Regions from separate parts of the Comamonas serinivorans genome, predicted to be linked through region 1. Evidence: riboswitches for the same ligand, from Rfam matches in the RefSeq annotation. Region 1 holds a riboswitch; each other region holds the start of a gene.

Evidence for each region. A riboswitch is a leader RNA that binds a small molecule or an ion and turns the genes downstream of it on or off. The one in region 1 is predicted to bind thiamine pyrophosphate.
Region 2: linked by a shared signal. The riboswitch ahead of thiC (phosphomethylpyrimidine synthase ThiC) and the one ahead of CCO03_RS14055 (FAD-dependent oxidoreductase) in region 1 are both predicted to bind thiamine pyrophosphate.
Region 3: linked by a shared signal. The riboswitch ahead of CCO03_RS10540 (purine-cytosine permease family protein) and the one ahead of CCO03_RS14055 (FAD-dependent oxidoreductase) in region 1 are both predicted to bind thiamine pyrophosphate.

The regions. Positions count from the first base shown of each region.
Region 1 is NZ_CP021455.1:3,302,338-3,312,247, forward strand. It holds gene CCO03_RS14045 (thiazole synthase) at 1-607, opposite strand, end outside; gene thiS (sulfur carrier protein ThiS) at 843-1,106, opposite strand; gene CCO03_RS20610 (hypothetical protein) at 1,626-1,748, opposite strand; gene CCO03_RS14055 (FAD-dependent oxidoreductase) at 1,760-3,133, opposite strand; TPP riboswitch at 3,238-3,341, opposite strand; gene CCO03_RS14060 (cobalamin biosynthesis protein) at 3,452-4,465, opposite strand; gene CCO03_RS14065 (CoA pyrophosphatase) at 4,505-5,218, opposite strand; gene rplS (50S ribosomal protein L19) at 5,613-5,999, opposite strand; gene trmD (tRNA (guanosine(37)-N1)-methyltransferase TrmD) at 6,385-7,185, opposite strand; gene CCO03_RS14080 (FAD-dependent monooxygenase) at 7,313-8,680, opposite strand; gene CCO03_RS14085 (alpha/beta hydrolase family protein) at 8,958-9,910, shown strand, end outside.
Region 2 is NZ_CP021455.1:3,723,194-3,733,103, forward strand. It holds gene CCO03_RS15885 (cytochrome b) at 1-884, opposite strand, end outside; gene petA (ubiquinol-cytochrome c reductase iron-sulfur subunit) at 894-1,490, opposite strand; gene mscL (large conductance mechanosensitive channel protein MscL) at 1,665-2,090, shown strand; gene pdxA (4-hydroxythreonine-4-phosphate dehydrogenase PdxA) at 2,136-3,197, opposite strand; gene CCO03_RS15905 (Nif3-like dinuclear metal center hexameric protein) at 3,207-3,989, opposite strand; gene CCO03_RS15910 (trypsin-like peptidase domain-containing protein) at 4,064-5,215, shown strand; gene thiC (phosphomethylpyrimidine synthase ThiC) at 5,389-7,338, opposite strand; TPP riboswitch at 7,474-7,584, opposite strand; gene CCO03_RS15920 (nuclear transport factor 2 family protein) at 7,721-8,110, shown strand; gene CCO03_RS15925 (acyl-CoA thioesterase) at 8,277-8,720, shown strand; gene CCO03_RS15930 (tripartite tricarboxylate transporter substrate binding protein) at 9,014-9,910, opposite strand, start outside.
Region 3 is NZ_CP021455.1:2,478,555-2,488,464, reverse strand. It holds gene CCO03_RS10565 (MBL fold metallo-hydrolase) at 65-946, shown strand; gene CCO03_RS20765 (GFA family protein) at 1,066-1,311, opposite strand; gene CCO03_RS20840 (GFA family protein) at 1,265-1,534, opposite strand; gene CCO03_RS10550 (GNAT family N-acetyltransferase) at 1,627-2,070, opposite strand; gene CCO03_RS10540 (purine-cytosine permease family protein) at 2,544-3,863, opposite strand; TPP riboswitch at 3,938-4,046, opposite strand; gene CCO03_RS10535 (DUF4132 domain-containing protein) at 4,334-6,733, shown strand; gene CCO03_RS10530 (fumarate hydratase) at 6,904-8,457, opposite strand; gene CCO03_RS10525 (Bug family tripartite tricarboxylate transporter substrate binding protein) at 8,710-9,711, opposite strand.

The sequences.
Region 1 (9,910 bases):
GCTCGCGCAGCGTGCGCAGTGCGAACGGGTTCACCAGCCCTTGGCCGGAGCCGATGGGCGCGCCCCAGGGCATCAGCAGCGGGCAGCCCACGTCCAGCAAGCGCTGGCAGGTCACCAGGTCGTCGGTGCAGTAGGGAAAGACCGTGAAGCCTTCGCGCACCAGCTCCTGCGCGGCCACCACCAGCTCATAGGGGTCGGGCTGCAGCGTGTACTCGTCGCCCACCACCTCGAGCTTGAGCCAGGCGGTGTCGTACAGCTCGCGGGCCATGTGGGCCAGCTGCACGGCCTCGCGCGCGGTGCGGCAGCCGGCCGTGTTGGGCAACAGGCGCGCGCCCTGGCCGGCCAGCGCGGCGCGAATGATGTCCACAAAGCCGTTGTCGCCCGCAGCGCTGAGCTGGCGCTTGAGCCCCACGGTGACGACCTGCGAGCCCGAGGCCGCGATGGCGTCGCCCAGCACCTTGGGCGAGGGATAGCCGGCCGTGCCCAGCAGGAAGCGGCTGGTGAGCGTCACGTCGCCGACCTGCCAGTGATCGGCACCGCGCTGCGCCGTGACCCAGCCGGCCGGCTCGGCCGCCGCCGACGGCGGGCTTGTTTCTGCGGAATTCATGTTGGCAACCATCGTTTCTCAATCAAGCAGTATGCACCGATCTCCGTTTTAATTTAAACGGAAACAGCCTGATACTGCCTCAAACCTTGTCTCACATCGCCGGTAGCGGCTTCGCCCAGGCCGTGCGATTGTCCCCTGCGGCGGCCGTCGCCGTTGCACCCGCCCTTGCGCCCGCCGTTGCACCTGCGGCGCCAGCCGACGCACACGGGTCGCAGCCCGGACCGGCGCGGCCTGCTCAGCCCCCGACGATGGGCTGGAACAGCATCACGCTGTCGCCGGCCGCCAGCGCGCGCGCGCGCCCGCCGCGCGGCACGAACTGCTCGTTCACCGCCGTGCTCACGGCCTGCGGCGCGTGGCCCAGCGCCGCCACCAGATCGGCCAGCGTGCAGCCATCGGGCACGAAGCGCGGCTGGCCATCGAGCTGGATGGCGATCGCGGCGCGGGGGGCCAGCGCATCGGCGGTGTCGGCGATGTGGCAGGCGGTGTCGGGGGTGTTCATGCGTTTCTCCTACTCAGGGGGGGCGCTGCCGGCAGGCTGTGCGACCGCGCCATCCGGCGCCGCCAGCCCTGCCCCAGCAGGCCACGGTCTCGTTCAGGTCATGGGGCCGACCGACTGGATCGGCCCTGAGGTCGGCTGGGGGTTGAACCCCGCGTGGGCCGGTTGGCTGACCCGGACGCCGCCTGCCCCGATGCACCCGGTGCGCGCGCGTCCGCCGCCGGCGCACCCGGCGTCGCACCGCCCGGCGACAGCCCATACAGCGAACCGCCCGAGCTGCCGTGCCCCGAAGCCGGGCCGCTCGTGGCGCCCAGCCCACCGAGTCCACCCAGGCCCCCGCCGCTGCCCAGCCCGGCCGCGCCCTCGCGCTGGATCGACAGCCCTTGCGCAGCCGCAGGCGCCATCAGGCCGGCCCACAGGCTCGCGGCCAGCCAGACCCACGCAACTCGCCCAGCAACTCGGGCTGCCGTGCCACGCAGGCCGCCCCGGTGCCGCGGGGCCTGCACCACCCATCGCCTTGCGTCACGCCACATGGTTCCCCTCCGCCGTTTGCCACCCGCACCTGGGGGTGCCGGGCCCGTTCAGGTTCGTCAACCAGATCCCGCCACGCCAGCGCGGCGACGTGGTGCCGTAGATGGTGTCCATGGCGGCGTCCTTCATGCGCAGGCCTGCGCGGCGTGCAGCCACGGCGCCTCGCCCAGGCCACCGACCTCGTCCAGCGCCACGCCGGCCAGCGTGGTCGGCAGGTCTGCGGCCTGCAGGGCCTGCTGCAGCAGCGCCGGCGCCAGCAGCCAGCCATGGCGGAACAGGCCATTGATGCGCAGGCGCCGGCCCGCCACCTCAATGCGCGGACCGTTGTCGGGCAAGGCCGGGCGCAGGTTCACGTCCAGGCGCACCACGCGGGCCTCGGCCGCAGCCGGCAGCACGCTGTGGGCCGCCGCCATGAGCTCGACCGCCGAGCGCAGCGACACCGGCGAGCGGTCTTCGCTTTCGATTTCGCTGGCGCCCACCAGCAGCAGGTCGCCCGGGCGCGGCACGATGTAGACGCGGTGGCGCGGGTGCAGCAGGCGCACCGGCCGCGTCAGCCCGTGGCCGGGCGCGTGCAGCCACACCAGCTCGCCACGCACCCCGCGCATGGGCAGGTCGGGCCGGGCGCCCAGGCCCCGCGTGTCGATGACCTGGTCAAAGGTGGCCACGCGCTCGCCCCCGGGGCCGTGCAGGTGCAGCCGCGCGTCTTCGCCCACCTGCGTCACGCGCTCGCCCCAGTGCCAGTTCACGCGGCCCGGACCCGAGGGGCCGCTCAGCGTGCGCGCCGCCAGCACCAGGGCCAGCAGGGTGTTGGCCGTGTCCAGCTGCCCCTCGGCCGGCAGGAACCAGGCGTGGGCGGCGCCGGCCAGGCTGGGCTCTTGCGCCTGCAGCTGCGCCAGGCTCAAGGCCTGCGGCATGCCCTGGGCGCTGGCCTCGGTCAAACCCAATGCAGGTATGGCGTCATCATCGATCAAAAATCGACGGTAAGCCAGGGATACTGCCTCTTGCCAGGCGGCGCTGCGCCCCGCCGCAGCCAGCCGCGCCAGCACGCGCTGGGCGCTGCCCAGGTCGGGTCGGTGCGCCAGCATCCACGAGCCGCGCTGGGCGTAGAACGGCGCAAAACTGCCGGGCGTGCGGCCCAGCGCCTGGGTGATGGCGCGCCACAGCACGATGGACCGCCAGCCCAGCGCGGCCAGCGCGGGCTCGGCGTTGTCCAGCTCGGCGATGGGGCTCAGCATGCCGGCGGCGGTGAAGCCCGCGGCCTGCGGCCAGACCGGGTCGGCAGCGCCCCCGCCCCCCGTCCAGGCCGGCGAGAGGCCCACCCGGGGCTGCGCACGGTCGGCAAAGCACGGGCCGGCATCGGGCGCCGGGTCGAACACGTCCACGCTCAAGCCCTGGCTGGCCAGGTGCCAGGCACACAGCCGGCCCAGCAGACCCGCACCGGCAATGCCGATGTGGCGCGCGCCGCCGCGCAGGCTGCCGCCCTGGCGATCACCAGTCATCGTGCGAGGGGGAACGGAGTCAAGCGGTGTCATTCACGTCATGGCGGAGCGCCTGACGGAGGGGCAAACCGGCCGGATCGGGCGCCGTCATGGCTGGGCGCGCCGTCGCTGGTCCTCTAGCTTCTTCCGCCGGTACAAACCGTCTCAAGTTCGCGGGTTTGGCGTGATCGCCATCTCAGCAGGCCGGCCTGCACCCCGGTTAAAGGCCAAGGGAACCGAGCCGCCATCGAGCCGATGAGGCAGCGGTTCCCAAGCCGCGCATGATACCCCAGCCCCCTGGCTGCGACCTGCCGCCGTCGGGCGCGACCCCACGGCCCGTCAGAGCAAGCGCGCCAGGGCCAGCAGCACCAGCAGCAGCAGCCACACGCCCAGGCTGCGCCACAGCAGCTTGGCCACCTCGCCCATGCGCGGCACCTCGGGCTCGCGCCGGTGGGGCGTGCCGGTCTGCGCCGTGAGCTGGGGCGTGAAGATCGCGTCGGCCGTGGACCAGGCCTGGTCGCGCGCGCTGGCATGGCCGGGGGGCGCCAGCCGCGCCAGGCTGGCCCCGCCCAGGCGGATGTTGAGCGCCCCGGCGGTCGCGGTCAGCAGCAGGCCGTCGCTGTCCATGGGCGCCTGCTGGGCGTGGCTGCGCCAGCTGCTGACGGCCTCGACGAAGTTGCCGACCACGGCCAGGCTCAGCGCCGTGAGCCGGGCTGGCGCCCAGTCCAGCACCTGCCACGCGCGCTCGGCCACCTCGGCCAGCAGCGAGCGCTCGCTGAGGGCCAGCACGGTGTGGCGCAGGCGCGCGTCGCGCATGGTCACCTCGGCCAGGCGGTACATGACGGCCCCCAGCGGGGCCAGCCCCAGCATGGCCGTGAAGCCGTACCAGGCCACCACACCGAACACGTGGCGATGCGCCGACAGCACCGCGTATTCGATGGCGTGGCGTGCGATCTCGGTGCCTGGCACGCGGGCCGTTTCCACCCCTTGCCAGGCCGCCAGCAGCCGCCGCGCCAGCTCTTCGTCGCCATCCGCCAGGGCATTGCGGATGGCCATGAAATGCTGGCTGAAGCTGCGCCAGCCCAGGCAGGCATACAGCAGCAGTGCATCCCACAGCATGGCCACGAACGAGCCCAGCAGCTGCTGCAGCCCCCAGTGCACCAGGGTGCAGGCCAGCGCGGGCACGCCGACGATGAGCACCCAGCCCACGCGCGCATGCACCAGCTTGCCGGTGTCCACGTTGCGGGCCACCCAGCGCGCCCAGCGCCGCAGCACGCGGTTGGGCCAGCTGCCGTGGCGCAGCGGGCGCACCTGCTCCACCAGCCAGGCCAGGACCAGGGCAAACAGGCTCATGGGAGGAGATCCACCACGTTCATCGCCGCTCGCGAACGTTCACTGCTCGGCGCTGAGGAAACGGTAGAGGTTGCGCAGCATGCCGGCCGTGGCGCCCCAGACGAAGCGCTCGTGGCCGTCATCCATGTACGGCATGGACAGCCAGCTGCGGCGAACGCCATCGGCCACGTACTCGTGGTGGCGGTGGTTGGCCGGGTTCATCAGAAAAGCCAGCGGCACCTCGAAGGCAACGTCCACCTCCTGCGGATTGATGCGCAGGTCCAGCGGCGGCTTGACCAGCCCGACCACCGGCGTGACGACGAAGGCCGTGCCCGTGGTGTACGACGGCAAGGCGCCGATGACCTCGACGCGGGCCGGGTCCAGGCCCACCTCCTCCAGCGCCTCGCGCAGCGCCGCGTCCTCGATCGAGGCGTCGCCCGGATCGACGCGCCCGCCCGGAAACGCGACCTGGCCCGAGTGCTTGCTCAGCTTGGTCGAGCGCTGGGTGAGCAGCACCATGGGCTGGGGCCGCATGACGATGGGCACCAGCACGGCCGCAGGCGCCGCCTCGGCCTGGGTGAACTGCGTTTCACGGCGGATTTCCGGCGTCCAGCTCAGGTCGCGGGTGAAGCGTCGGCGCAGGGCCTCGGGCGTCAGCGCCGCGGCCGGAATGGCTGGCAAGCCGTCGTCCACGGCCACGACCGGCACCTTGCGGGCATCGAACTGAGGGATGCGCGACAGCGGCGCGGGCAGGTTGACGTTGACTTGGCTCATGGCGTGGGTTCGCGGGGTTCTCTCTCGCGCCGTGGTCTGCAGGGGCAACCCGCGGCATCTGCGGGGCGTGGCCACCCTCCGGGGTGCACAACGCGGCAGGCCGCATCATGCCTCGTCGCGCGTGCGGGCTCTGACGCGGCCGCGGCCCGCGACAGACCGCCGGCCACCAGAGGCAGCCGCTGCGCCCCCAGCCCTGCGCGGCCAATCGCCAGGCAGCGGCGCTGCATGATCGTGCGTGCTTGGCGCCGACGTCACACGCAGTATGCACCGACATCCGTTGTTCATTCATCGGAAATCGACCCATACTCCAAAAATGACCGGCCACAAAAAAAGCCGCAGACGGCTGTCTGCGGCTTTCGAGGGGGTCGGCAGCTCACGCCACCGGCACACCCGATCAGGCCTGAGCGGCTTCGCCCTTGTTGACGCGGGCGGGCAGCTTTTCCTTGATGCGGGCCGACTTGCCGCTGCGCTCACGCAGGTAGTACAGCTTGGCACGGCGCACATCGCCACGACGCTTGACTTCGACGCCAGCGATCAGGGGCGAATAGGTCTGGAACGTACGCTCCACGCCTTCGCCGCTGGAGATCTTGCGAACGGTGAAGGCGCTGTTCAGGCCGCGGTTGCGCTTGGCAATCACCACGCCTTCGTAGGCCTGCACGCGCTTGCGCGAGCCTTCCACCACGTTCACGCTGACGATCACCGTGTCGCCAGGGGCGAACTGGGGGATGGTCTTGTTCAGGCGAGCAATTTCTTCCTGCTCAAGGGTTTGGATCAGATTCATGTCTGAGGCTCCGATGTGATCATGCCCAGCTGCACTAGGGGCGGCGTGGCGGCGAAAACCAGGGTTTTCGGCTTGCCTTCGAGGCAGTTTGCGCAAGGCGCAGGGACTGCATGCAGCGAAAGCGCCGCGGCTGACAGAGGATCGCAAAGCCCGCCATTCTACTGCACAGCCCGCCCGGTGCGCCAGTCGGGGCCCGTCCGACGCAAGACCCGCAGGCCGACTGAACGCCGAGACAATGCCCGCCCCCTCGCCATACCTTGCCTTTGGGCGTCACGCAGGCGTCCGTGGCACGAACCTTGTCGATGCCGGCTTGCGGATCACCGCTGCTGCAGCACGGGGCCCTGCTCCTTGGCTTAACGCAAACGCCACCGGCAGCGCCCGCCCTTCAGGATTGGGCGTCTTGCCGGCCCGTGGCCGCCAAGCCGCGCAGAAACGCCTCGTCGGCTTTGCTCAACCGCCCGGCCTGTCGGGCCGCGGTCACCAGCTCGGGCCGCAGGCGCTGGCTCAGCGCCAGGCTTTGCTCGCGCCGCCAGCGCGCGATGTCGGCGTGGTTGCCCGACATCAGCACGGGCGGCACGGCCTGGTCTTGCCAGACCTCGGGCCGGGTGTAGTGGGGCGAATCCAGCAGGCCGTCGAGCGCGGGGTTGAAGCTGTCGGCCATGTGGCTCTGCTCGTCGTGCAACACGCCGGGCTGTAGGCGCGCCACGGCGTCCAGCAGCGCCATGGCCGCGATTTCGCCGCCCGACAACACGAAATCACCGAGGCTGATCTGGGCGTCGACGTGGGCGTCGATGAAGCGCTGGTCCACGCCCTCGTAGCGGCCGCAAAGCAGGATGGCGCCGCTGGAGCCGGCCCAGCCGGCCACGCTGGCGTGGTCGAGGCGCTGCCCGATCGGCGAAAACAGCACCAGCGGCGCGGGCTCGGCCGCATCGGCCCCATCGGCCCCAGCGACGCGGTCGGCGCGGATGGCCTGCAGGCAGGCCAACAGCGGCTGGGCCTGCATGACCATGCCAGGTCCGCCACCAAAGGGCCGGTCGTCCACGCGGCGGTAGTTGCCCTCGGCGAAGTCCCGCAGCGGCCACAACCTGACCTGAACCTGGCCGCTCTCGTAGGCGCGCCGCGTCACGCCCGCCTGCAGCAGGGGCGCGAACAACTCGGGAAACAGGGTGATGACGTCAAAGCGCATGCCGGGGCCCAGCGGAAAAGGCCCGCATTCTGTCACGGCGCGTCGCCAGCACGGCGGACTCGCGGCATTTCATCCGCAGTATGAAGCCATGATCAATTAACCATCATCGAGGACGAAGCCATACCCCTCAACGGCTCAGATCCACATCCAAGCCGCGGTACAGCCAGGGGACGTCCATGAGCCGCTCGCCCAACAGCCGCATCGCCAGGTTGCGCCCCCAGCGCACCGGGCCCGTGGCGTGGAAGATGCGACCGTTGCGGCGTGAACGGGCCTGCACGCGGGCGTTGCGCGCCCAGCGGTTCAGCGCGTAGTGGCGCAACAGGTTGTCCATGGGCACACCGGTTTCGGCCATGGCAAACGCACGCCCCAGGGCATGCGCGTCTTCGATCGCCATGCCGGCCCCTTGCGCGAGGTAAGGCCGCATGGGGTGGGCCGCGTCGCCCAGCAAGGCCACCAGGCCCTGCCCGTGGTCGTGCGGGCTCTGCATGGGCGCGCGGTCGTGCAAGGGCCACAGCCGCCAGTGCGGCACGGCCTCCACCAAGTCCCGCAAGGCCGGGGCGTGCCCCCGCAGCTGGGCCTGCAGCTGGGCGGCATGGGCGCTGTGGTCCCACGACCGCGGGTCGCCGGCCGGCTTCTCGCCCTCGACGATGACGACGAGGTTCAGCGCCTCCCCCGCGCTCACGGGATAGGCCACGGCATGCAGCCGGGGCGCCAGCCACACGCCCACCTGGCCGCTGCGCAGCCGCGCCGGCAGCTGCGCCTGCGGCACGGTGGCGCGGTAGGCCAGGTGGCCCGTGAACGCGGGCGCGCCGTCGTGCAGCAGTTGCTCGCGCACGCGGCTCCACAGGCCATCGGCCCCCAGCAGCACATCGCCCTCCACCGTGTGACAGCGGGTGCGGACAGTGGCTTCGGCTGGGCGGGTCGTGTGCCTCAGGTTCGCCGACACCTCCTCGTCGCCCCCGGCACGCGCCGGCTGCAGGGCCGCGCCGGCATCCGTGGCGGGCCCGGCGCCCACCGCGCCCGCCATGTCGGCTGGAACGGCGGGGTCCGGCACCGTGGCCACATCCAGCGACACCACGCCATCGCGCTGCCGGAAGCCCTGCACCTCGGTGTTCAACCGCAGCCAGACGCCCGGCAAAGGCGCCACCGCGCGCAGCAGCAGCGCGTGCAACGCCGCGCGGTGCACGGTGACGTAGGGCGCGCCGTAGCGCTGCAGGCAGCGGGCCCCCAAAGGCAAGGCCGCCAGGCTGGCGCCGCTGCGGCCATCGAAAGCCTGGATGCGATCGGGGTGGGCGGCCACGCGGTCCAGCTCGGGCATCAGCCCCCAGGCGGTGAGGATGCGCGTGACGTTGGGTCCCAGTTGAACGCCGGCGCCCACTTCCTCAAAAACGGGGGCCTGTTCATACAGGCGCACCTCCCAGCCGGCGCGGGCCGCTGCCAAGGTGGCGGCCAAGCCCCCAATGCCACCACCGGCCACCAGCATCTGTTTGTTCATGCCGAACGATTCTGCCATCATTTCAGGAGCAGGAAAACCAGCACACATGAGTCAGACGAACGCATGCATTTTTTTTCGCATGCCGGCCTCATGAACCGGTGCACGGGGTTGAATCCGCGGCCCCATGCTGCGCCCACCAGCCTCCGCGCCAAGCGGGCCGCGGCCGGCACGCGGCCCGCGTACCGACCGCCGCATGGGGTTGTCACCGACGGGCACGATCGGGTCACGGGTGTAGTCTGCCCGCGCTACGTGCCCGGAACCACCACAAGGAGACCCGATGCAGACCATGCACCCGCTGTTCCTGAGCCTGTTCGCCGCTGCCGCCCTGACCGCTTGCGGCGGGGGCGGCGATGACGACCATCCCAGCCCGGAACCCGAAGAAACGCGCGCGCAGGACAACCGCAACAGCTTCGCGCCCGCCGACCCCACGGCCACCACCTTCGCGGCCCTGGCCGCCACCGCCGACGACACCGTGGACATGACCACGACCAGCCGCTGGGCCGGGGTGCTGCAGGGCTCGGCCTACCGCATCGAGGTTCCGGCCAACTGGAACGGCCACCTGGTCATGTACGCCCATGGCTACGCCGGCACCGAAAACGCCTTGACCCTCTCCAACCCGTCCATCCGCCGGCATCTGATTCAGAACGGCTACGCCTGGGCGGCCTCGAGCTACAGCAAGAACTACTACGACGTGCGCGCCGGCGTCGAGGACACCAACGCGCTGGCCCTGGCCTTCAACCGCATCGCCGCCGAGCGCGGCCGTGCACTGGCCGCGCCCCAGCGCACCTACATCATCGGCCACTCCATGGGTGGCCACATCGCGGCCGCAGCGGTCGAGGCCGAAACCCAGACCACGGCCAACCACAAGGTCCGCTACGACGGGGCCGTGCCCATGTGCGGCGTGGTGGGCGATACCGAGCTGTTCGACTACTTCACCGCCGCGCAGGTCACCGCACAGGCCCTGGCTGGCGTGCCCAACCAGCCGCTGACCAACTGGTCGTCCATCTCGACGCAGGTGACCTCTGCGCTGTTCACCACCTTCCCGTCGGTGCCCACGGCCACAGGCCTGGCCTACCTGTCGGTGGTGCAAAACCTCACGGGCGGTCCACGGCCGCTGTTCGACCTGGGCGTGGCCGTGGGCGGTTCGTTCGCGCCCGTCTGGGGCGTTTTCGGCAGCGACGGCACGGTCAACGGCATCCTCAACCGCAGCGTGACCGACACCTCGCGCTT
Region 2 (9,910 bases), 420 kb from region 1:
GGGATGAAGTTGTTGTATTCGAGGAAATAGCCCCCGAACTCGGGCGCGAAGAACACCACGGCCGAGAAGAACAACAGGAACACCGACACCCCCATCAGGTCGTGCACCGAGTAATAGGGGTGGAACGGCACGCCATCGGCCGGCGCAGTCGCCGACCAGCGGTTGCCCTTGGGGCCCTTCTTGATCTCGATGCCGTCGGGGTTGTTCGACCCCACGTCATGCAAGGCCAGCAGGTGAGCCACCACCAGGCCCAACAGCACCAGCGGCACGGCGATCACGTGGAAGCTGAAAAAGCGGTTCAGCGTCGCATCGCCCACCACGTAGTCACCGCGAATGTACAGCGACAGGGTTTCGCCCACGAACGGAATGGCCGAGAACAGGTTCACGATCACCTGCGCGCCCCAATACGACATCTGGCCCCAGGGCAACAAATAGCCCATGAAGGCTTCGGCCATCAGGCACAGGAAAATCAGGCAGCCGAAAATCCAGACCAATTCACGCGGCTTGCGGTATGACCCATACAGCAACCCGCGGAACATGTGCAGGTAAACCACGACGAAAAATGCCGATGCACCCGTGGAGTGCATGTAGCGGATCAGCCAGCCCCACGGCACGTCGCGCATGATGTACTCGACGGAAGCGAATGCCTTGGCCGCGTCCGGCTTGTAATGCATGACCAAAAAAATGCCGGTGACGATCTGAATCACCAGGACCAGCAAGGCCAGAGAGCCGAAGATGTACCAGAAGTTGAAATTCTTCGGCGCGAAGTATTCCGACATGTGCACCCGATACGCATCGAATGCCGTGGGAAATCGATTTTCGAACCAATTACCGACCTTGGCCGAATTGCGGGCGTTGGGTGAGATTGTTTTGAATTCCGCCATGTCGCCCCCTTATGCCTTCTTGTCTTCGCCGATCAGCAAGGTGGTATCCGACAAATACATGTGCGGCGGCACCTCGAGGTTATCGGGAGCGGGTTTGTTCTTGAACACACGTCCCGCCAGGTCAAAGGTCGATCCGTGGCACGGGCAGAGGAAGCCGCCTTCCCAATCGGCCGGCAACGACGGCTGCGGGCCTGGCGTGAATTTGTCAACCGGTGAACACCCGAGATGGGTACAAATCCCGATGACAACCAGGATTTCTGGCTTGATAGATCGGGTTTCGTTCTTGGCGTACTCGGGCGTGGGAAACGCGGTGCGGTTGGACTGAGGGTCTGCCACCTCGCCGTCGGTTTTCTTCAACGACGCCAATTGCTCCGGCGTGCGGCGCATGATCCAAATGGGCTTACCGCGCCATTCGGCATTGATTTTCCCGCCAGGCTGAAGGCCGGATATATCCACCTCCACCGGGGCCCCTGCCGCTTTTGCACGCTCCGAAGGACCAAAGCTCGAAACGAAGGGAACTGCAACTCCGACTGCACCGGCTGCACCGGCACAGCCCGACGCGATCAACCACGTCCTCTTACTGCTATCCACTGGCGTATCACTCATGGAAATCCTCGGGGTATCAGGTCTTGGGTCTGGGTCAGGACTCGAAAAACCATTGTAGCGGAGGGGCATCTTTGTAAACCAGTCACAAGGTGACGCATTTGTGCCTGTCACCTGGGTGCTTTCGGGTAAGCAAATTGGCTAAACTGCGCCCACGTTTCACAGATGAGGTAGCGCATGGGAATGCTGCAGGAATTCAAAGAATTTGCCGTCAAAGGCAACGTCATGGACTTGGCCGTGGGTGTGATCATCGGCGGCGCCTTCGGCAAGATCGTGGACTCCGTGGTGGGCGACCTCATCATGCCGGTCATCAGCAAGGTGGCCGGCGGCCTGGACTTCTCGAACTACTACCTCGGCCTGGCGGGCCAGGCAGCGGGCCTCACGCTCGAAGAAGCCAAAAAGCAAGGCGCCGTGTTCGCATACGGCAACTTCATCACCATCTTGATCAACTTCATCATCCTGGCGTTCATCATCTTCATGATGGTCAAGCAGATGAACCGCCTGCGCCGCGAGGAGTCGCCGGCCGCCCCCGAGCCCGAGGTCACGCCCGAAGAGGTCACGCTGCTGCGCGAAATCCGCGACAGCCTGAAAAACAAGGCCTGACGGTGCCCGGCCCGGCGCAAGGCCGGACAGACTCACCGTCTTGATTCAACGGGGCCAGCCTGCCAGCTGCTTGGCCACGCGAATCGCCTGCACCAGGCTGGCTTCACTGGCGCGCGCGGTGCCGGCGATGTCGAACGCGGTGCCGTGGTCCGGGCTGGTGCGCACCAGCGGCAAGCCCAGGGTGACGTTCACGCCCTCTTCCACCCCCAGGTACTTCACCGGGATCAGCCCCTGGTCGTGGTACATCGCGATCACGGCATCCACCGGCTCAGGGCCGGCTTGGCTCTGGCGCGCCACCATGAAGACCGTGTCCGGGGCCAGGGGCCCGCGCACCTGCACACCGCGCACCTGCGCCGCCTGCACGGCGGGGCCGATCACGGTCATCTCTTCGGTCCCGAACAGCCCTCCTTCGCCCGCATGCGGGTTGAGCCCAGCTACCAGCAAGCGCGGCGCGCGCCCCAGCATGCGGCGCAGCGACGCGTCGGCAATGCGCAGGGTGTCGCTCACCGCGGGCAGCGTCACGCGCTCGATGGCCTCGCGCAGCGAGACGTGGATGCTGACCAGCACCACCCGCAGCTCATCGTTGGCCAGCATCATGCGCACCGGCACCTCATGCACAGGTTGATGCAGGTATGCCGCCGCTTCCGATTGAAGTAATTCGGTGTGCCCGGGATACTGGTCATACGGCGCACCGCCTTCGGCCAGTGCCTCCTTGTGCAGCGGTGCGGTCACCAGCGCGGCCACGTCGCCCCGCAACGCCGCCTGCGCCGCCCAGCTCACGCACGCCCCGGCATAGCGGCCGGCCTCGCCACTGACCTGTCCCCAGGCCGGTGGCGACGTCAGGCCAGGCAGGGGGTACACCGGCAAGCAGCGCGGTGGCGCCGTCAGCGCTTGGGCCGGTGAATCGATCACCATGCAAGGCAGCGGCGGCAGAACCAGCGCCTGCGTCACGCACGCGCTGGCCCGGCGCAAGGTGGCCAGGTCGCCCACCACGAAGCAGCCCGACGTCTGTTCGGGCGCCAGCAGAAAGGCCTTGGCCAGGATTTCGGGCCCGATGCCCGCGCCATCGCCCATGGTGAGGGCCACCGCCCGCTGCTGCTCGCTCATGGTTCCCCCTCAGGCCGGATTGTCGATGTCGATGAAGGTGTGCTGCAGGCCCAGCTGCCGCGCCACGTGGTCCGCCATCGCGGGCGCGCCATACCGCTCTGTCGCATGGTGACCACAGGCGAAAAAGGCCACCCCGCACTCGCGCGCCAGGTGGGCCTGCGGCTCCGAAATCTCGCCCGTGATGAAGGCCTGGGCTCCGGCGTCGATGGCGGCTTCGAAAAAGCCTTGGGCACCGCCACTGCACCACGCCACACGCTGAATCGGCGCCGCCACATCGCCCACCGCCACCACGGCCCGCCGCAACACAGTTTGCAGGTGCGTGGCCAAGATGTCGCGGTCGGCAAAGGCACCGCCATCGGCGCGCGCCCCCAGAAACCCCAGGTCCTGCTCACCGAACCGCGTCTGGGCGGCCAGGCCCAGCACGCGCCCCAACTCGGCGTTGTTGCCCAGGCGGTCGTGGGCATCCAGCGGCAGGTGGTAGGCGAACAGGTTGATGTCGTGAGCCAGCAGGCGCTGCAGCCGCGCCTTCATCCAGCCCGTCACCGTGCCGCTTTGCCCCCGCCAGAACAGGCCGTGGTGCACGAACACCGCGTCGGCGCCCTCGGCAATCGCCGCGTCGATGAGGGCCTGGCTCGCGGTCACGCCGCTGACCAGCTTGCGCACGCGGGGCTTGCCCTCCACCTGAAGCCCATTGGGCCCGTAGTCCTTGAAGCGCTCGGGGTGCAGCTCGGCGTTGAACGCCGCCAGCAACGCGGCGCGGTCCACGCCGGACGAATCGGTTGAAGAAGCCATGTGCCGATTGTCGGCCATCGCCGCGCCACGCTGTCTGCCGGGCCGGGGCAGCCGGATGCAGGACAATGCGCGCCATGAAACGCGTATGGCTTTTGTTTGCCCAGGTTGTCACCGTGCTGCTGGCGGCCTACTTCGTGGTCGCCACCCTGCAGCCCCAGTGGCTCAAACCCGGCAAAGCCGTGCTCCCCGCCAGCCCGGGCGTCGCGGTGATCGAGGCGCCCCCCAGCGCCCCGGGCGACACGCCCACGGCCTCGTTCCGCAACGCCGTGAAGCGGGCCGCACCCAGCGTGGTCAGCATCAACACCAGCAAGAACACGCGCCACCCGAACATGAACGACCCGTGGTTCCGCTTCTTCTTCGGTGAGCAGAACGCGCAGCCCCAGGCCGGCCTGGGTTCGGGCGTCATCGTCAGCGCCGACGGCTATGTGCTGACCAACAACCACGTCATCGAAGGCGCGGACGAAATCGAGGTGGTGCTCACCGATGCGCGCGCCGCACGCGCCAAGGTCGTGGGCACCGACCCCGATTCGGACCTGGCCGTGCTCAAGATCGACCTGCCCAACCTGCCCGTGATGGCGTTTGCCGACTCCGACGCCTCCGAGGTCGGCGACCGCGTGCTGGCCATCGGCAACCCCTTCGGCGTTGGCCAGACCGTGACCAGCGGCATCGTTAGCGCGTTGGGCCGCAACCAGCTGGGCATCAACACGTACGAGAACTTCATCCAGACCGACGCCGCCATCAACCCCGGCAACTCGGGCGGCGCGCTGGTCAACATCGACGGCGCCCTGCTGGGCATCAACACCGCCATCTACTCGCGCTCGGGCGGCAGCATGGGCATCGGCTTCGCCATCCCCTCGGCCACGGCGCGCACCGTGCTCAACGCCATCGTGCGCGACGGCCGCGTGACCCGCGGCTGGATCGGCATCGAACCCAGCGACCTGACGCCCCAGCTGGCCCAGACCTTTGGCGCCAACGTGAACGCGGGCGTCATCGTCACCGGCGTGCTGCAGAACGGCCCCGCCGCCCGCGCCGGCCTGCTGCCGGGCGACGTGATCACCCAGATCGGCGACCAGGCCGTGCGCAACTCGGCCGAGCTGCTCACGCGGGTGTCGCAGCTGCAGCCCGGCGCACCCGTGGCCTTCCAGCTGATCCGGCGCGGACAGGCGCTGACGCTGGAGGTGACGCCCAACGTGCGCCCCTCGCAGCAGCGAACGCGTCAGCGCTGATTAGCAGGAGTATGCACCCACTGCCGTTGGTGAAAAAACGGACGTGACACCATACTCCTTCAAAACACTCACCTCGACCAGAGCACCAGCCAGAAGGGCTTCACGCCTGCACGCGGGTGCGCCAACGCACAGGCCAGCCCTGGCAGGCCAGCCGTGGCGGCCTGCGCAGGCTGTCAACGCGCCGTGGTGTCGCTGGTCCGCGTGTGGATGGGGATGTAAAGCTCGCCGCCCGCGCGGTTGAACTCCTGGGCCTTGGCCTGCATGCCGGCCGCCAGGCCCTGCTCGGCGCTCACGCCCTGGGCGGCGGCGAATTCGCGCACCTCCTGGGTGATCTTCATCGAGCAGAACTTGGGCCCGCACATGCTGCAGAAGTGCGCTTCCTTGCTGCTGTCCTTGGGCAGGGTTTCGTCGTGGAAGGCGGCGGCGGTTTCCGGGTCCAGGCCCAGGTTGAACTGGTCCTGCCAGCGGAACTCGAAGCGGGCCTTGCTGATGGCCTGGTCGCGCAGGCGGGCACCGGGGTGGCCCTTGGCCACGTCGGCGGCGTGGGCAGCAATCTTGTAGGCGATCAGGCCCTGCTTCACGTCCTCGCGGTCGGGCAGGCCCAGGTGCTCCTTGGGCGTCACGTAGCACAGCATGGCCGTGCCCATCCAGCCGATCATGGCGGCGCCGATGGCGCTGGCGATGTGGTCGTAGCCGGGCGCGATGTCGATGGTCAGCGGGCCCAGCGTGTAGAACGGCGCCTCGTGGCAGGCCTTGAGCTGCTCGTCCATGTTGGCCTGGATCATGTGCATGGGCACGTGGCCCGGGCCTTCGATGATGGTCTGCACGTCGTGCTTCCAGGCCACCTGGGTCAGCTCGCCCAGGGTTTTCAGCTCGGCGAACTGGGCCTCGTCGTTGGCGTCTGCGCCCGAGCCGGGGCGCAAGCCGTCCCCCAGCGAGAAGCTGACGTCGTACTGCTTGAGGATGTCGCAGATGTCTTCGAAGTGCTCGTAGATGAAGCTCTCGCGGTGGTGCGCCATGCACCACTTGGCCATGATGGAGCCGCCCCGGCTGACGATGCCGGTGACGCGGTCGGCCGTGAGGTGGATGAAGGGCAGGCGCACGCCGGCGTGGATGGTGAAGTAGTCCACGCCCTGCTCGGCCTGCTCGATCAGCGTGTCGCGGAAGATGGCCCAGGTCAGGTCCTCGGCCACACCGCCCACCTTTTCAAGCGCCTGGTAGATCGGCACCGTGCCGATGGGCACGGGGCTGTTGCGCACGATCCAGTCGCGCGTGGTGTGGATGTGCTTGCCGGTGGACAGGTCCATCACCGTGTCCGCGCCCCAGCGCGTGGACCAGACCAGCTTTTCCACCTCTTCCTCGATGCTCGACGTGACGGCGCTGTTGCCGATGTTGGCGTTCACCTTCACGAGGAAGTTGCGGCCGATCATCATGGGCTCCACCTCGGGGTGGTTGATGTTGACCGGCAGGATGGCGCGGCCGCGCGCGATCTCGTCACGCACGAACTCGGGCGTGATCGGGCCTTTGGGCAAGGCCGCCCCCATGGCGTTGCCGGCCAGGCGGCGCTCGCGCTCGGCGTGGCCCTGGTAGGCGGCCATCCACTCGCGGCGGCCGTTTTCGCGCAGGGCGGCGAACTCCATCTCGGGCGTGACGATGCCGCGCTTGGCGTAGTGCATCTGCGTGACGTTGGCGCCGGACCTGGCGCGCCGCGGCTGGCGTTGCAGGCCACGCGCCTCGGCGCGCAGCGCAGCGATGCGCGGGTTGTCGCGATCGCCCTTGCCGCCGTCGTCCAGCAACTGGGCGATGCGGCCGTCATAGGCCTCGGTGTCAGCCCGCTCGGCAACCCAGGCCGCACGCAGGGCCGGCAGGCCCTGGCGCACGTCCAGCTGCTGGGTCGGGTCACCGTAGGGGCCCGAGGTGTCGTACAGACTGACCCGCTCGCCGTTGGTCAGCTGCACGTCGCGCACGGGCACGCGCAGGTCGGCGCGCGAGCCCTCGATGAAGGCCCGGCTCGACGCCGGAAACGGCTGGCGCGCGCGCGCCAGCGAGGCCGCAAAGTCTTCTGGCGACAGGCCGCCTTTGGCGGCCGGGCTCAACTGATCGGGGGTGTTCGGGGCATTCATGCGGGCATCTCCTGTGGGTGAGTGGATTGCCCCGCATCGCCCGGTGTGCATGACGCATGGACGGATACCCAGATGCTTGCCCTGCGCCATGGGAACCACGGATGCCGGGTGTGGATGTCCGCCACGGCATGAACGCCTTGTGGCTGCAGCTCTTCTTACGCTGGTACTAACCAGATCAAGTTCGCGGTTCCGGCGGTCAGGTCCGCCGTCTCAGCACGCCATGTTCGTGCACCCCGGAGCAAAGGCGATTGTAGGCCCAACCCCCCGCCCCCGCGCGTCGTGTCCATGCGGGTATTCGCGTGTGCTGCAGGTGCCAGGGGCCACGCGGCGCGCCGTGCTATCAACACGCCCCATCACCCAACCCGTCACCCAGGAGCGTTTCATGTCGAACACCCCCAGCACCAACGCCGCGCACATGACCGCCGTGGCAGAGCGTTATGTGCAAGCCTTGAACCAGGGCGATCTCGACGCCGTCATGGCCTTGTTTGCGGCCGATGCCTGCGTGGAAGACCCCGTGGGCAGCGAGCCCCGCCGTGGCACCGAGGCCATACGCGGTTTCTTTCAGCGTGTGACCAGCACGCCCATGACCGTGGTGCACGACGGTGAACCCCGCGCCGTGGCCAACGAGGTGGCGTTTGGCCTCAAGCTCAGTTTCACGCGCGATGGCAAGCACACCACCTTGTCCGTCATCGACCATTTCCGCTTCAATGCCGACGGCGACATCGTGGCCATGCGCGCCTTCTTCGGTCCCCAGAACATCCACGTGGCCTGATGCCGCGCTGGTTCGGCAGCCGGCCCGCCACGTGCCGGCGCGCGGTGGCCAAGGCCAGCGCCAGCCCTGGTCCGCATCGCCTGACCTGGCCCGCGCCTGCTTCAGCCACCCTGCGTCTCGCCACAGGCGACAGACGCCGGCCCGGCATCCGTGGGATGCTGCGCCCATGCAAGCGTCCGACTTCCCCATCGTGACCACCGACAAGGTCCGCTACAACGACACCGACCGCCAGGGCCACGTCAACAACGCCGTGTTCGCCACCTTCATGGAGCTGGCGCGCGTCGAGGTGCTCGAGCGGCCCGAACTGGCCTTGAGCGAGGCCGGCACCTCGTTCGTGCTGGCCCGCCTGGCCATCGACTACCGCGCCGAGATCCATTGGCCCGGCGAGGTGCAGATCGCCACCCGCGTGGGCCAGGTCGGCCGCAGTTCCATCGCGTTCGAGCAGGCCATTTTTCAGCACGGCCAGCTCTGCGGCCATGGCCAGTCCGTGGTCGTGCTCGTCGATGGGCAGACCAAGCGTTCGCGTCCGCTGTCGGAGGCGGCGCGCGACCGCCTCGAGCGCCATCGCGCGCCAGCGGACGGACCTGAGCACGAGCCGGCGCCACGCTGATCCCGCCTTCGATCCGTGCCGATCCAGTCGACCACGCCATGCGGCCGACACCCACGGTCCGCGACACAACGCCCACAGCACCTCATCGCGCACGAAACCGCCGTGCCCTGCTCGACGTGTTGAGCGCCGATCAGGCCAAGCTCCGCAGGCCACCCCGCAGACAGACCGATGGGGTATGACCCCATCCACGTTTTTTGAACAACGGGAATGGGCGCATACCCCATTGAAAAAGGCCCGCTGAGCGGACCTTGACGCGGTGAACATGCCAGGGCCTTGGACCTGGCGCGTCCGGCTCACTTGGGGGCGTCGGCGCCGATCAGGCCCAGCATCTCCAGGTTCTTCTTCTCGTCCACCCACAGGCGCTCGGCCACCTTGCGGTACTCGGCGCTGGTCATGTAGGTTTCACCAAGGTCATAGGTTTCCAGGGCCTTCTTGAAGTTGGGATCCTGGATGGCCTCTTTGATGACGTCCTGAATCGTCTGCACGATCTTGGGGTCCATGCCCTTGGGGCCCACCAGGCCGATGGGGCTGTAGGTGACCACGTCGATGCCCAGCTCGCGCGCCGTGGGCACGTCGGGGATGAGGCGCTTTTCCGAGAACGTGACCAGCGCCCGGCCCTTGCCCTGGCGCACGTTCTGCGCCCAGCCACCGTCGATCACCCCTTGCACGTGGCCGCCGACGAAGGCCTGCAGCACCTCGGAGCCGCCCTTGAACGGCACCGACTGCAGCTGGATGCCCGTGTGGCGCGCCAGCAGCACGGTGGCCGCGTGGCCCGAACTGCCCGAGCCTGTGGTCGCGATGGACAGCGGCTGCGTGGCGACCTTGGCGCCCGAGACGAAGTCGTTCAGCGTCTTCCAGGGCGAATTGCCGGGCACGACCAGGCCATAGGTGTACGACGCGAAGGCGACGATGTAGGTCAGGTCCTTCATCGGGTCATAGGGCACCTTCTGCATGTGCGGCACCTTGAACAGCGTGGCCGGCGCCACGGCCAGCTGGTAGCCGTCGGGCTGCTTGGACTGCGCCATCATCGCCGCCGCCAGGGTGCCGGCCGCGCCGGGCCGGTTGTCGATCACCACGGGCTGGCCCAGCGACTTGCTCATCACCGGCCCCAGCGCGCGCATCATGGAATCGGTGGCGCTGCCGGGCGGAAACGGCACGTACAGCGTCACCGGCTTGGTGGGGAACTTGGC
Region 3 (9,910 bases), 820 kb from region 1:
GGGGCTGTTCTCGTTGTGTAATCAACGAGCATGGCAGCATACTCCTGTTTTTTGAGCCATTCGCATGCTGCGATTCCGCAGTCTGGGCAGCGGCAGCGCCGGCAACGCCTTGCTCATCGAAGCCAGCCCCGCCACCGCGCCGATCACGTGCGCAGGGGAACCGGGTTCCGCGGCGGACGCGGCCGGCGGTGTTGGGCCCGTCGCACAGGGCGACCTGATCGGCGGGCTGCCAGGCGGCGAGGTCACGCGCGTGCTCGTCGATTGTGGCCTGGGCCAGCGCGAGTTGCAGGCCCGGTTGAAGGCCACCGGCCTGCAGCTGGCCGATCTGCACGCCATCTTCGTCACCCACGAGCACAGCGACCACGTGGGCTGCGCGCCCGCGCTGGCCGAGCGGCTGGGCATCCCGCTGTGGCTGTCGCATGGCACCTGGCAGGCCATCGGCCAGCCCGCGGTGGGCGGGCTGGTGCGCTTTGCCAGCGATGGCGTGACCATCGCCGTGAGCGCGTGTTGCCTGCTGCAACCCTTCACCGTGCCGCACGACGCACGCGAGCCGCTGCAGCTCGTGGTCAGCGACGGGCAACGCCGGCTCGGCATCTGCACCGACCTGGGCCACCCCAGCGCCCACGTGGTGGATAGCCTGCAAGGCTGTCACGCCCTGGTGCTGGAGAGCAACCACGACCCCGAACTGCTGGCGGCATCGCGGTATCCGGCCTTCCTCAAGCGCCGCGTGGCCGGTTCGCTGGGGCACCTGAGCAACGCCAAGGCGGCGCAGCTGCTGGCCAGCGTCATGCACGACGACCTGGCCCTGGTGGTGGCCGCGCACCTGAGCGAGCAGAACAACCGCCCCGACCTGGCGCTGGGCGAGCTGCGGTCCGCGCTCGGCCTGTTCTCGCCGCAGCTGCTGGCGGCCACGGCCGATCAGGGGTGCGACTGGTTCCGGGTGTGAGGCCTGACCGCGCCGAGGGCCGCTTGCTGGCCTGGCGTGGCAACTCCGTTCCTTTTGTGATGCCGCATCGCGACCCCATTCCAGCCGTCATGGGGACCATTTTTGAATTGAATTTGAAGCTATTTCCTACCAGCAATGTTGTTGGACTTTGAACGCCAAAGTTCTACCAACTCCATTTGGTCTTCAGGCTGAGTCAAAAACTGGACATCTGCATCAGGGATAACCATCCATGGGGCTTTGCTTCGAGTCCACAAGTGGGCAATGGGCTTGAATGCATGCGGCTGGTCCAAGGTGCCGAGTTGAACCACAACAACGGCTTCATTCCGTGGCGTCCCCCATAGACGCGTGCCACAGTCCCTGCACATTTGCCACCTTGGTTCTGCCATCAGATAGAGCTGCGCGATAAGCAACTGGTTGACCCGATGTGAGTTCCATGCTGGCGCTTCTCGCCAGCATGGAAAGCGCGAACGCACTTCCGGTTCGTCGTTGGCAATCGATGCAGTGGCATGCATAGACAGACAAAGGATTGCCACTGATCCGATCCCTATTCACCCCACACAGGCACCCGCCTTCAAAAGTGGTATTCATCATTGCTCCTGGACACGACGTGGGCGATGTCAGCCAAACTGCTCCTTGGAGGAAGGCCTTGCGACATTCAGATGATGCTGTTTGACAAATGATCAGCTGATCTGCTTGAGCGCCATGTGAATCAGTGGAAAGGGGTTGCCTTGTCCGTCCAGCGGCGATCGGCCAACCTCGCTGAATCCACAATGCGCATAGAACGCGACTGCGTCGGGGTTCTGTTCATTGACATCGACTTTGGTTGCGCCTTGATGGGTTATCGCGTTCTTGAGCAAGATCGAGCCTATCCCTTGTTTTCTGTGGGATGGGGATATGAAAAGCATCTCAACATTCTGGTTGGCAACACCAATGAAGCCGACCATGTCACCATGTTCGTCGCTGGCGACTCGCAAATCCACTGCATCGAAATGGTGTTCGAGTATCAGGGGTTTGAGGGTTTGAATGTGCTCTTCACTCAAGAAGTCGTGAGTGGCGCGAACTGAATCTTCCCAAATTTCCATTAATTTCAAGTAATCATTTTTGGTGGGGGTGCAGATTTTCATGCGGACCTTTGATGTGTCTGGGAATGATGTCGTTTGATTCTCACTGCTGATGATCAAGCTCCGTGGGAAAGGCGGCAGGCCGGTCACGCGCCGGCCTGGGGCACATGTGCATGCGGCCCTCAAGAGGGCCGCATCTGATCATTTCTTCTTTTTGCCTTGGTCGTAATGCCACTTGATGGCGAAGAACATGCAGGTTCCGAACACGAGGACCTTGAACACGATGAAGACGACGGGGACCCAATCCATTTCAGCATTTCCAGACGATGGCCTGACCCGGTGGCGTGAGGAGCACGGCACCGTCGCAAGTCACGTTCATCATACCGTTCCCCTCACGGCACCCATGCCGGCAGCAGGGCCTGCGCGGGGCTGCCGAACCTGATACACATCCGCTCGCATGTCTGCTTTTATCCAGAGGCAGTATGAATCCATTGCCGTTGAATTGAAAACGGGAAATCATCCATACCCCATTCGCATCACGCCATGGATCGTGCCGCTGCCGGCTGATGGACGACGCGCAGCAGCGCCGACAGGCCCAGCGTCAACGCGAAGGCGGGCAGGGCGCTGCCCCAATGTGGTGCCCACTGAGCAAGCGCGTGGTAGCCACCAATGCCCAGCAGCCAGATGGCCACGGCGCCGCCGTTGACCGCGGGCGCGCGGCTCAGCAGGCCGGCCACGTCGCGCCGACCCGCCAGGCTGCCGACGATGACCCCAAACAGCGGCGTGAAGACAGACGACAGCAGGATCAGGAAGGGCTCCAGGCTGTGCATCTGCAGCACGATGGCCAGCACCGTGCAGGCCAGCGCCACCACCACCGCCCAGTGGCGCACGCTGCGGCGTGGCAGCAGGCTGTGCGCGCTCATGGCGGCCGAGTAGGTGTCGCCGTAGGCGTTGTCCACCTCATCCAGCAGCACCAGGGCCAGCGCCAGCAGCCCGCCTTGCACCAGCAGCACCGCGGCCATCATCTCGGTGCCCGGCATCAGCGTGGCGATCAGCACGCCCAGCCCATAACACCAGGCGTTGGCCAGCGCAAAGCCGGCCCAGGTGCCCCAGAACGCGCCCTTGGCGCTGCGGCCATGGCGCGCGTAGTCGGCCACCAGCGGCAGCCACGAGACGGGCATGGCGATCACCAGGTCAAGCGCGGACAGGCGGCTCATGCTGCCGTTGCCGGGCGTGGCCGTGAGTGCTGCCCAACCCTGGGTGTGTGCCTGGCCCAGCAGCTGCCAGCTGATCCACAGCAAGGCCAGCACGACCAGCGGCAGGGCCACGCGCGCGATGAGCTGGCGCACCAGCCGCACCATGGGCAGGGTCATCAGCAGCGTCAGCAACGCGCCCCAGGCCAGCGTGGCCCACAGGGCGGCGGAGGTGCCGGCACCGATCCAGCCCAGCCGGCTCACGATGGCCACGGTGGCCTCGCGCATCACCACCAGCTCGAACGCACCCCAGCCCAGCAGCTGCACGATGTTGAGCAGCACCGGCAGCTGGGCGAAGCGCCGGCCCATGACCGCGTGCATCAGCCCGGCGCTGGCGAGCCCATGCGTGGCGCCGATGTGGGCCACCCAGGCCAACAAGGCTGCGCCGAGCAATGAGCCGCCCGCGATCACCCACAACGCGCCCGTGAAGCCAAGTGCTGGTGCGATCAGGGCACCCATCTGCAGCACCAGCAGGCCCACGCCCAGGCTGAACCACAGCGCCGCATGGTTGTGCCAGGCAAACACGCGCTCGTGTGCGGCAACCACCTGCAGGCTGTGGTTGGTCACGCTGCCCTGGGCGGCGGGAGGAGGGGAAACGGTCATGGCGCACTCCGGCAGCTCGCGCTGCAGCGCCAGGGCCCGGGCCGACCCCTGACGGGGCGACGAGACCGTGCGGCCTGTGGGCTGACGTGCTTCCCTGCGCGAGGATGATCTCAATCAGGTTCAAAGGGACTCTCTCAGCCCGCCGGCCTCGAGAGACACGGCCGGGCACCCCCAGCAAACACCGGCGTGAATGCGCCGGCCGCGCGATTGTAGTGGCGTGCCTGGAGTGCAAGGAAAGACGTGGCGGTGGCTCTGAAGAGGCAGGGTGTAGAGGACCGGCGCTCAGGCTGCTGCGTCGGGCAGGGCGCTGCGGCCCGCGCTGCCTGATGCGGACGCCGGTCAGCAGATGCAGCTCAGCGGTCCCATGGCGGCGCAGGCCCGAAGTAGCACCTTCGGGCGCAATCGGCGTCTCGATGTGACGGGATGTTTCAGGCACACTGCACCCTTCATCTGGAGGCAGGAGCACACCCATGGACATGCAGAGCGCGCCACAGCGCCCCGAATTCCCCATCGACCCCGTCGCCTGGCTGGAGAACCCGCCGTGGCGGCAGCCCACCCCAAAAACCAAGCCCCGCGCGTCCAAAGCGGCCAAGGCCTTGCACCTGACGGATGTGCCGCCCCTGGCGCCGCAGCTGCGTTGGAGCGAGGTCTTCGAGGCCGCTGCTGCCCAGGCCCTCGAGACAGGCAGCGAGGTCGAGCAGCTGGCTGCCCTGGGTGTCGACCTGGCAGACTTTCAGGACGAGGATCAAGTGGAGCTGGTGCCGTTGCGGCAGGCCCTGGCGGCCCGTGACGCCGACGCCGTCGCGCAGACCCTGCGTGAACTGAACGAAAAGATCAGCCCGTACTGGGCGCGCCAACCGTTGCAGGAATTCGATGGCGATGGCCGTGACTGGCTCAAGCTCGGTGACCTGGCCGCGCCCCTGTGGAACCGCCTGGCCGCTCGCTACGTGCACGCCGGTGCCGCTGCTTTCGTGCCTGCGCTGGGCCTGGCGGGCTTGCCTGCCATGGAGGCCTGGTGCGCGCGCAGCCTGGCCAGCGCCATTGACCTGGCCTTGTGCATGGCCAGCGAGCCCCTGGCGCGCTCGGCCGGTTTGGCGGTCGTCAGCGGCAAGGCGCACGCCATCCACGGCAAGGCCTGGCTCAAGGCCTGGCCCGAGTACGCCGCGGCCGCGCACTTGCCCGATGCCCTGTGCGGCAAAGGCAAGGCGCAGACGGTGGCGCGCACGGTGCTGCTGTGGCTGGTGGACGAGGGACTGCGTGAATCGGTGCTGGCGGGCGCGCAGCGGCTGGAAGCCCTGGGCCACGCCGGCGCCCTGCAGGCCACCCACGAGCTGCTGGCGGATGACCCACTGCTGCGCTACCCGACCCGCGTGGGCGAGTTGCCCGAGTTCTGGCCGCAGCTGGCTGCCCATGCGCCGCAGTGGGTGCAGGGCGGCACGCTGTCGTCCCCGGCCCTGCAGACGCTGGGCGAAATGCTGAGTTTTCCGGCAGGCGCGGGGCGCTATGCGGGGCTGGCCCTGGTCCGCGAGGCCTGCACCCCCGAATCGCTGGCGGCCTTCGCCTGGGCGCTGATGCAGGCCTGGGAGGCGGACCGCGCCAACCGCTCGGTGTCGTCGTGGCGGCCCCGCGAACCTGGCGCCGAGCTCCTCAAGCCGACCGCCAAGTACGACTGGGCCTTCTGGGCGCTGGGCGTGCTGGGCAACGACCAGACCGCCCGCGACCTGGCCAAGTGCGCGCGCGTCTGGCCCACCGAGGGCCTGTCGGCGCGGGCCGGCACGGCGCTTGAAATCCTGGCCGAGATGGGCACCGACGTGGCGCTGGGCGAAATCGCCGCGATCGCCGAGCGCGTGAAGTCGCGTCCGCTCAAGCTCAAGGCTCAGGAGATGATGCGCAAGATCGGCCTCATGCGTGGCCTGTCGGCGCAGGACCTGGAGGATCGCCTGGTGCCCACACTGGGGCTGAACACCAAGGGCGAGCGGGTGCTGGACTTCGGACCGCGGCAATTCCTGCTGCGGCTGGACGAACAGCTCAAACCCCAGCTGCGCGCGCTGGAAGACGGACGCCCTGGTGCCCGCGTGGCCAAGCTGCCCGCCGTGGGCGCGCGCGACGACGCGGCACTGGCCAGCGCCGCCACAGCCGCCTACAAGGCGGTGGCCAAGCAGACCAAGGCCATCGGCGCCTCGCACATCAAGCGCCTGGAGAAGGCCATGCGCGAGCAGCGCCGTTGGACGCCAGATGACTTTCAGGTGGTGTATGTCCAGCATCCCGTTTTGCGGCAGATCGCTGCGCGGGTGATCTGGGGGTTGTATGCGCCGGCCCAGCCGGGTGGCCCTGCGCGGCCGCTGGCGGCCTTCCGGGTTGCGGCCGATGGCGAGCTGCTGCAGGCCGACGAGGCGCCCCTGGTCTGGCCCGACGTGCCCGTCAAGGTCGGCGTGGTGCACCCCTTGCAGCTGGATGCCGCCACGCTGGCTGCATTCGGTCAGGTGTTTGTCGATTACGAACTGCTGCAGCCCTTCGAGCAACTGGGCCGGCAGGTCGCGCGCGACCTCACGGCCGAGCAAGCCGTGGCGGCCGTGCTGGCCTGGGACGGCAAAGCCCTGGAACCCTTGCGCGTGCTGGGCCTGGACGCCCGCGGCTGGGACAACTGGCGCGACAGCGGCTTCATCTGCAGCTACCAGCGCAGCCTGCCTGGGCAGCGTCAGGTCACGTTGGATCTGGAACCCGGCGTCGCCCTGTTCAGCCCGCGCGACTCGGGGGCGCAGACCCTGCACCTGCGGCTGACCCAGCAGGGCCAGCCCCAGGACTGGCGCGAGCTGGACCCGATCACGCTGGCCGAGCTGCTGCGCGACCTCGAGCACATTGGCGGATGAGGCTGATCGCCGCCCGCTCGGTTGCCGGGCCGAGCGGCTGACCCACGCGCCAACCACCGCGAAGGCGAGGGCACGCCTGCTGCAAGCTGGGGCAACGGCAATGGCAGCAGCCATGAAAAAGCCGCCCGAAGGCGGCTTGGCAGGCGCTACGGGGCCAACCAGGGCTGCGGTCAGGCCGCGACCACCGGCATCACCTTGAATTCGCCGCTGGCGATCTTCTTTTGCCACTCGGCCGGGCCGGTGATGTGGGCGCTGGTGCCGCCGGCATCCACGGCCACGGTCACCGGCATGTCGACCACGTCGAACTCGTAGATGGCTTCCATGCCCAGGTCCTCGAAGCCGACGACCTTGGCCTGCTTGATGGCCTTGCTGACCAGGTAGGCGGCGCCGCCCACGGCCATCAGGTAGGCCGACTTGTGGTTCTTGATGCTCTCGATGGCCACAGGGCCGCGCTCGGCCTTGCCGATCATGGCGATGAGGCCGGTCTGCTCCAGCATCATGTCGGTGAACTTGTCCATGCGCGTGGCCGTGGTCGGGCCGGCCGGGCCGACGGCCTCGTCCTTCACCGGGTCGACCGGGCCGACGTAGTAGATGACGCGGTTGGTGAAGTCCACCGGCAGCTTCTCGCCCTTGGCCAGCATGTCCTGGATGCGCTTGTGGGCGGCGTCACGGCCGGTCAGCATCTTGCCGTTCAAGAGCAGCGTGTCGCCGGGCTTCCAGCTGGCAACTTCTTCCTTGGTCAGCGTGTTCAGGTCGACCTTCTTGGACTTGTTGTAGTCCGGCGCCCAGTCGATCTTGGGCCACAGGTCCAGCGACGGGGCTTCCAGGTACACGGGACCCGAGCCGTCCAGCACGAAGTGAGCGTGGCGCGTGGCGGCGCAGTTGGGGATCATGGCCACGGGCTTGGAGGCCGCGTGCGTGGGGTACATCTTGATCTTGATGTCCAGCACCGTGGCCAGGCCGCCCAGGCCCTGCGCGCCGATGCCCAAGGCGTTGACCTTCTCGTACAGCTCCAGGCGCAGCTCTTCGACCTGGTCCAGCTTCTCGCCACGCTGGCTCTTGGCCAGCAGCTGGTACATGTCCAGGTCTTCCATCAGGCTTTCCTTGGCCAGCAGCACCGCCTTTTCGGCCGTGCCGCCAATGCCGATGCCCAGCATGCCCGGCGGGCACCAGCCGGCGCCCATGGTGGGCACAGTCTTGAGCACCCAGTCCACCAGCGAGTCGCTGGGGTTCATCATGATCATCTTGGACTTGTTCTCGCTGCCGCCGCCCTTGGCGGCCACGGTCACGTCCACGGTGTTGCCGGGCACGATCTGCACGTTGATCACGGCCGGCGTGTTGTCCTTGGTGTTCTTGCGCGCGAAGTGTGGGTCGGCCACGACCGAGGCGCGCAGCGTGTTGTCGGGGTGGTTATAGCCGCGCCGCACGCCTTCGTTGATGGCGTCTTCCAGGCCGCCGGTGAAACCTTCCCAGCGCACGTCCATGCCGATCTTGAGGAACACGTTGACGATGCCGGTGTCCTGACAGATGGGGCGGTGGCCGGTGGCGGCCATCTTGGAGTTGGTCAGGATCTGCGCCATCGCATCCTTGGCAGCCGGGCTTTGCTCGCGCTCGTACGCCTGGGCCAGATGCTGGATGTAATCGGCAGGGTGGTAGTAGCTGATGTATTGCAGGGCGCCTGCGATCGAGTCGATCAGGTCCTGTTGGCGGATCGTCGTGGTCATGTTGTGTGGCGTGGGTTGGTGGCGTCGGGGGGCGCCACATGGGAAAACCCGCCGATTATCAACCCAAGCCAGGGGGCCCTCGACCCGGGCCCGGCACCGCCAGCCGGGGCGGTGTGTGCGGTGGGCCAGGCCTGTGTGTTGCCGGACCAAGTCGTGCCTTTCAAGGGGTATCAGGTGATTGCCGTTGTCTTGGCATCGACAATCGCCGTGTACTGCTTCCTCTCAAAGCCAGGCTCAGCCCGGCGGCGTGCATCAGTCCAGCACCACGCCTGTCGCCGCCGTGCTGCGCTTGACGATGGCGTAGTAGCGCTCGAAGTTGGCCTGGGCCTCCGCGGGCAGGTTGCCGTGCGGGTAGATGCCGCCTTCCTGCAGGTACTGCACGACCTTGGGCGTGGCGGCCGCCACCTTGAAGGCCTCGCCCAGGCGGCTCAGCACGGCGGGCGGCAGGCCCTTGGGCGCGAAGATGGCCATGGGGCCTTCGCGGCTCCAGCTCTCCTGCTTGAAGCCTTGCTCGGACAGCAGCGGCACGTCGGGCAGCATGGGTGAGCGGCGCGAGCCCTGCACGCCGATGCAGCGCAGCTTGCCCGAGGCCTTGTGCGCCTGCACGTGGATGCCGGCGACGATGGAGGCGTTGATCTGGCCGCCCAGCAGGTCCTGCACCATGGGGCCTTCGCCCTTGTAGGGCACGTGCAGCAGCTTGGCACCGTACTCGTTGTTGAGCAGCGTGAGCGAGACGTGGTTGGGGGTGCCGGCGCCCAGGCTGGCCATGCTGACCTTGTCGGGGTTGGCCTTGGAGTACTCGACCAGCTCGCGCACGTTGTTCACCGGCAGGCTGCTGTTCACCACCCAGGCACCGCCCAGCATGGCCGATTCGGACACGCAGATCAGGTCCTTCTCGGGGTTGAAGCGCAGCTTGGTGTAGAGCACCGAGGCGCTGGGCAGCAGCGAACTCAGCGTCAGCAGCAGCGTGTGGCCATCAGCCGGCGACTTGGCCACCAGCTCGGCGCCGATGGTGCCACCCACGCCGGGGCGGTTGTCCACGATGACGGGTTGGCCCAGCTGCGTGCTGACCGATGCGCCCAGGTTGCGCGCCAGGGCGTCGGTCAGGCCGCCGGGCGGGAAGGGCACGATCAGCTTGATGGGCTTGGAGGGGAAGGCGTCGGTGTTGGCCCAGGCTGGCGTGCAGCTGGCGGCCAGGCCCAGCGCACCCAGCTGGCAGAACTGGCGGCGGGTGGGCGTGGATGGTTGGCTCATGTCGTTGCGTCTCCTAGGGTGATGTGATCTGCACGCCATCCTCGGTGGGGCTTCGGCGCACAACCGGCCATTGGCGCATGGCGGCGCGATCGGCCGCATCGGGTAAGCCCGGAGCTGGGGTCCAAAGTTGTCGCCTGGGCTACAAAGCGGCGCCGGTGGGGGCACCCAAGCGGCTCCCGCACCCTCCCGCGCCGGCTGC